Urbifossiella limnaea: one gene and its partner. The protein of the gene in region 1 interacts with the protein of each later gene in a pairwise test. Links are inferred from orthologs where the notes say so. Each region holds a gene or a part of one and is shown on either strand. Other genes may lie near its edges.

Region 1 (3,101 bases):
GCGCGGTGCTGAGCCTGCCGCCAGAATCGCTGCTGCAACTCCCGCCACTCCACACCGTGCTGCGCGGCGGGAAGCGCGCCGGGTCGAAGCGCGTGCCGGTGACGCTGGCCGCGAAGTGTACCGAGATCGGCACGCTGGAACTGTACTGCGTGTCCCGCGACGGGAACCGCTGGCGGCTCGAATTCAACGTCCGCGACGTCCTCCGCGAGCCGACCGCGGCCGGCGAACCGGACGACGACGGCCCCTCCGGCGTCGTGGACGTGTTCCCCGAGGAGAAGGTGCAGGCGGCGGGCGGCGCGGTCGCGGCGACGTTCGCGGAAAGCGCGGCGCCGGCCGAGCTGCCGAAGCTCCTGGAGGCGGCGCTGGAGTCGCCGCGGGGCGACTGGCCGACCGGCTTGATCCGCCGCCTGTGGGGCTTCCTGGAGGAACACGCCGCCGGCCGCGGGCGGTCGCCGCAGCACCTGGGGCGGTGGTACAACCTCGTCGGCTTCTGCCTCCGCCCGGGGTTCGGCGACCCGGTCGACCGCTACCGCGTCGAGGCGCTGTGGAAGCTCATCACGGCCGCGGCCAGTGCCCCCGCCGGGCCGAAGAAGGCCGCCGTGCCCGAGGGCGGGGCCGACTACTGGATCATGTGGCGGCGCGTCAGCGGCGGGTTGAACACGGCCCTGCAACAGGCACTCTTCGCGCGGCTGCGGCCGGCGCTGTTGCCGACGAAGGGTAAGGCGTACAGCAAGCCGCCGGCGAACGAGTTCGCCGAGATGTGGCGCGCCGCGGCGAGCCTGGAGCGGCTCGATTCCAAGACGAAGGAGCACCTCGCGGCGGCACTGTTGCGCGAAGTGAAGAAGTCGCCGGTGCCGGTGTACGCCTTCTGGAGCCTGACGCGGCTCGGGGCGCGGGTGCAGCTGTACGGCCCGCTCAACACGCTGGTTCACCCCGAGGTCGTGGAGGGGTGGATCGACCAGCTGCTGGAGTTCGAGCCGGGCAACGACAACGAGCGGAACGGCTGGCTGTTCGCGCTGTCCCAACTCGCCCGCCGCAGCGGCCTCCGCGCCGTGGACGTGTCGGACACGACCCGCGAGCGCGTGCTCACGATACTGCGGGGCAACTTCGGCCCGAAGGCATGGCGGGAGATGGTCGAGGAAGTAACCCGCAACGACGGCGACGAGCAGGCCCGGCTGTTCGGCGAGTCGCTGCCGATCGGGTTGCGGCTTGCGGGCGGTTAGCGCCGCTCGTAGTAGTTCCCCGGCAGCCGCCGCACGAGGCGCTTCAACTCCAGCTGCATCAGCGCCTTCGCCAGCTCGCCCGCGCCGAGCCCGGTGTCGCGGCTCAGCTCGTCGGCGTGCCGCTTCGACGCGAGTTGGTCCCACAGCGCCTGCTGCGCCGGATCCAGGTTCGTCGGCGCGGCCGGCGGCGGGTCCGGGAACAGCGTCGGCTGGGGCGCTGCCCGCGGCTTCCATTCCAGCGGTGCGAGGCCGTTCAGGTCGTCGAGGACGTCGGCGGCGGTGCGAACGAGCCGGGCGCCCTTGCGGATCAGTTCGAGGCACCCGGCGCTGGCCGGGCTGTCGGTCGGCCCGGGCACCGCGAACACCTCCTTCCCCTGCTCCAGGGCGTGCTCCACGGTGATGAGAGCCCCGCTCTTGACGTTCGCCTCCACGACCACGACGCCGCGGCTCAGCCCGCTGATGATGCGGTTCCGCGCCGGGAACATCCCCGGCTGCGGGGCCACCGTCATCGGCGTTTCCGTCATCAGCGCGCCCGCCGCCGCGACCTGGTCCGCGAGTTCGGTGTGCTCCGGCGGGTAGATGCTCGCCAGCCCGCCGGCCAGTACCGCGATGGTCCGGCCGCCGCCTTCGAGGGCGCCGCGGTGGGCCGCGCCGTCGATGCCGCGCGCCAGGCCCGAAACGACCGTGATGCCGGCCCGCGCCAGCCCGCGCGCGATGTCCGCGGCAACCTTCTTGCCGTAGGCGGTACACCCCCGCGAGCCGACGATGCCGACAGCGGTCGCGTCGGCTTCGGCCCACGCCCCGCGAACGTACAGCAGCGGCGGCGCGGTCGTCAGCGGCACCAGCGGCGGCGGGTAGTCGGGGAAGCCCAGCGGGACGGGCGTCACACCGAAGGACGCGATCAACTCCAGCTCGCGCTTCAGGTCCACGGCCCGCAGCGCGGCGGCCAGTTCGGAGGCGGTCTTGTCGCCGATGTGAGGGATGGTGCGCAGCTGAGCGGCGGTGGCCTGCCGGGCCGCGGCTGCGGAGCCGAATCGTTCCAGGAGGGCGGCGGTGAGTTTCGGCCCGAGGCCGGGAACCAGAGCGAGTGCGAGGTGGTCGCGGACGGCGTCGGGTACGGGCGGCATCTCGCGATCGTACCCGGCCGGCGGGCGGCTGTCAGCGGGCTTCCGATTTGAAATCGGCGGCGGCGGCGAGTGAGCCGGTTATTGTCCGCCGTCGTCGGACCCGGACGGCGGCTCGGCGCCGGGCGGCGCGAGCTTCATCCCGCGCCGCGCCAGCGCCTGCCGCAGCAGGAACTCGATCTGCCCGTTCAGGCTCCGCAGGTCGTCCTCGGCCCACTTCTGAACCGCGGCCAGCACCGCCGGATCGACCCGCAACAGGAACGCCTTCTTCGCCACGGCTGCACCCCCGGCTCAGGTGTACAGGGTGCCGGTGTTCAGCACCGGCTGCGGCGTGCTGTGGCCGCACAGCACCACCAGCAGGTTGCTCACCATCGCCGCCCGCCGCTCGCCGTCCAGCTCGACCACCTTCGACTGCTCCAACTGCTCCAGCGCGTGCTGCACGATACCGACGGCCCCGGCCACGATCTGCGCCCGCGCCGCCACGATCGCCCCGGCCTGCTGCCGCTGCAACATCGCGGCCGCGATCTCCGGGGCATACGCCAGGTAGCTGATCCGCGCCTCGATCATCTCCACCCCGGCCGGGGCCATCCGCGCCTGGATGTCCTGCTTCAGCTGCAGCGCCACCTCCTCGATGTGGCCGCGGAGCGAGTGCGACGCCTCCGCCGGGGCGTCGTAGTAGTAGCGGCTCGCCAGCGCCCGCAGGGCCGCGTCCGCCTGCGTCTCGACGTAGCCCTCGTAGCTGTCCACGTTGAAC
Region 2 (3,093 bases), 3.2 Mb from region 1 along the record:
GCCGCGCCCTTCCCGGCGTTGGCCGGCAGCTGCACCAGCCGCAGCTCGCGCCACCCGGCGGCCGTCGTGCGGACGAGATCGGGCGTGCCGTCGGTGCTGCCGTCGTCGACGACCAGCACCTCGTAGTTGGCGGGGTAGGCGGCGTCGAGGTGGGCGCGGACGTCGGCCAGGTACGGGCCGATGCGGCCGGTCTCGTTGAACGCGGGGACGACGACGGACAGTTGCGGCGTCATGCGGCTTCCCGGCGGGGCGGTAACGGGCCGGCGGCGCGGCGGGCGGCTAAGATCACGGCACACCCCGCCCCCGGACGACCCGCGATGCCCACCGGCCCCGAGATCATCCTGACCCTGAAGGTGCTGGTCGCCGCCGTCACCGTCATCCTGGCGGCGTCGCTGGCGGCCCTGGCCGCCGGCCGGCCGCGGCTGCACGGGCGGCTCAACACCGTGTTCTTCGTCCTCACCATGAGCACCGTCGTCGGGTTCGAGGCGCTCCTGCAGTTCGTGGACGTCAAGTCGGCGTTCGACCCGGCGGCGCGGGAGGCGCTGCGGGTCCACCTGTGGTTCGCGGTGCCGTCGGCGGTGCTGCTGCCGGCGATGTTCGTCACCGGGGTGCGGCGGCGGAAGCGGCTCCACCTCGGGCTGGCGGCGGTGTTCGCGCTCCTCTGGGCCGGCACGTTCGTCACCGGCGTGTTCTTCCTGCCGCACTCCTGACCCGCCGTCCGGGGGGTGTGGGATACCCCGGTGGGACGGGGGAAACAAGCCCGACTCGGGGCCGCGCGAGGCCGCAAGCGTTCGCTCGGGTGGCTACGTTGTCGCTCGCGGCTTCGCACCGCCGCAGGCGCCGGAAGATTTTCGCTACCGACCTACGCCGCGCCGGGAATCCTGGGTAAACTCGCACCCGCTCCCCGCGACTCAACATACCCTCGACCCTGAATTACCCACGGGCCGGTCGGCGGGGGCCACGAAAGGGACCAGTCATGGCGAAGGAACTGAAGGACGCGAAGGAGAACAAGGAGCTCAAAACCGCCCTCTCGGCCATCGAGAAGGAGTTCGGCAAGGGGGCCATCATGTCGCTCGGCGACATGAACGTCGACGACGTGGAGGGCATTTCCACCGGCTGCCTCGGCCTGGACATCGCCCTCGGCGGCAAGGGGCTCCCCCGCGGCCGCGTCGTCGAGATCTACGGCGCCGAGGCCAGCGGGAAGACCACCGTGGCCCTGCACGCCGTCGCCAACGTGCAGAAGAACGGCGGGGTGGCCGCGTTCATCGACGCCGAGCACGCCCTCGACCCGAGTTGGGCCAAGCGGATCGGCGTCGACCTGGATTCGTTGCTGGTCAGCCAGCCCGGCTACGGCGAGGAGGGGCTGCGGATCGCCGAGATGCTCATCAAGAGCAACGCCGTCGACCTCATCGTCGTCGACTCGGTGGCGGCGCTGGTGCCGAAGAACGAGATCCAGGACAGCGAGATCGGCGACACGAAGGTGGGCCTCCAGGCCCGGCTGATGAGCCAGGCGATGCGCATCCTCACCCCGACGATCAACAAGTCGCGGACGTGCCTGCTGTTCATCAACCAGATCCGGCAGAAGATCGGTGTCATGTACGGCGACCCGAACACGACCACCGGCGGGCTGGCGCTGAAGTTCTACGCCAGCGTGCGGATGGAGGTGAAGCGGATCACCCACGTCAAGGACGGCGACGAGACGATCGGCGCCGAGACGCGGGTGCGGGTGGTGAAGAACAAGATCGCCCCGCCGTTCCGCAACGCCGAGTTCGAGATCCTCCACGACCGCGGCATCGACTACGAGGGCGACCTGCTCAAGCTGGCCCTGGAGGACGAGATCATCGAGAAGAGTGGCGCCTTCTTCAGCTACAAGGAGCAGCGGCTCGGGCAGGGGAAGGACAAGGCGGTGACGTTCCTGCGCGAGAACCCGGCTGTGCGGGCCGAGTTGACCGCGGCCGTGCTGGAGAAGCGGAAGCCGAAGCCGTCGAGCCAGGAGCTGATGGACGCGGCGGCGGCGGCGGCGAAGGACGAGGCCGAGGCGGCGGCCGAGTTGGCGACGATCGGCGAGGCGCCGGAGGCCGAGGCGCCGAAAAAGCGCCGCGGCAAGGCCGCGGAGTAATGGCGGGGGAGGCAGTTATTGACAGGATAACAGGATGAGGCAGGATGGAGAACAAAGACAGGAATTAGTTTAAATTTCGTCTTTGTTTTCCATCCTGCCTCATCCTGTTATCCTGTCAAAACGTCTTCGTCTCGGAGCCACGCCCCCGTGCCGGACCCTCTCCCGCGCCCCGCGGCGCGCGCCGCCGACGCCGTGTCGACTACGCTCGTCCTCGTCGTCGCCGCGCTGGCCGCGTCGTTCGTCGCCCGCAACTCCGACGTGTGGCTCCACCTCGCCGCCGGCCGGCTGATTGCAACCGGCGACTACACGTTCGGCGCCGACCCGTTCGCCGCCCCCGCCGGCAAGTCGTGGGCGAACCACGCCTGGCTGTTCGACCTCGGCCTGTACCTCGCCTTCACCCACCTCGGCCCCGCCGCCGTCGTCGCGCTCAAGGCCGCCGCTGTGGCCAGCACCGCGGCGCTGATGCTCGCCGTCGGCCGCGGGCCGCGCTGGCTCGCGGCGGGGTGCGTGCTCCTCGCCGTGGCGGCGATGGCACCTCGGCTACAGCTGCACCCGATGGCCGCGTCGGTCCTGCTGCTGGCGGCGTGCCTGTGGTGCCTCGTCCGCGGCGGAACGGCGCTGCGGGCGGTGCCGGTGCTCGTCGCGGTGTGGGTGAACGTGGACGGCTGGTTCCTCCTCGGGCCGCTGCTCGTCGGCCTGTTCGCGCTGGGCCGGCGCCTCGACCGAACGCGCCCCGAGCCGTGGCCGCGGTGGCTGGTGCCGGCGACGCTCGCCGCGTGCCTCCTGAGCCCGCACCACGTCCGCGCGCTGGCGCTCCCACCGGAACTGTCGCCCGCCGCGTGGGCCGAATTCGCCGACGACCCGCGGCTGGCACCGTCGTTCGCGTCGCCGTGGTCGGCCGACGCCTTCCGCGGGTACAACTTCGCGGCACTCGCGTTCGTCGCGCTGCTGGCGCTCGGCGTCGTATCGTTCCT

What was found.
Region 2: the proteins of dprA (region 1) and recA interact in binary tests that used the Bacillus subtilis proteins (3 or more experiments, as listed by UniProt). The link is inferred for Urbifossiella limnaea from one-to-one orthologs.

The regions. Positions count from the first base shown.
Region 1 is NZ_CP036273.1:2,685,631-2,688,731, forward strand. The notes cover bases 286-3,075. They hold dprA (DNA-processing protein DprA), read right to left. Parts: upstream 2,351-3,075; coding sequence 1,220-2,350; downstream 286-1,219. Other genes in these bases: ETAA1_RS10840 (hsp70 family protein), read left to right, coding at 286-1,223; ETAA1_RS10850 (hypothetical protein), read right to left, coding at 2,429-2,623; ETAA1_RS10855 (SPFH domain-containing protein), read right to left, coding at 2,639-3,075. Also shown: more of ETAA1_RS10840, read left to right, coding at 1-285; more of ETAA1_RS10855, read right to left, coding at 3,076-3,101. UniProt on the Bacillus subtilis protein: Protein that helps load RecA onto ssDNA during transformation. Binds cooperatively to circular ssDNA, is able to bridge different segments of DNA. Favors the loading of RecA onto SsbA- or SsbB-coated ssDNA and formation of RecA-DNA filaments.
Region 2 is NZ_CP036273.1:5,931,631-5,934,723, reverse strand. The notes cover bases 266-3,047. They hold recA (recombinase RecA), read left to right. Parts: upstream 266-976; coding sequence 977-2,119; downstream 2,120-3,047. Other genes in these bases: ETAA1_RS24165 (hypothetical protein), read left to right, coding at 2,267-3,047; ETAA1_RS24175 (hypothetical protein), read left to right, coding at 318-710. In the rest of the region: ETAA1_RS24180 (glycosyltransferase), read right to left, coding at 1-233; more of ETAA1_RS24165, read left to right, coding at 3,048-3,093. UniProt on the Bacillus subtilis protein: Multifunctional protein involved in homologous recombination, DNA repair and competence.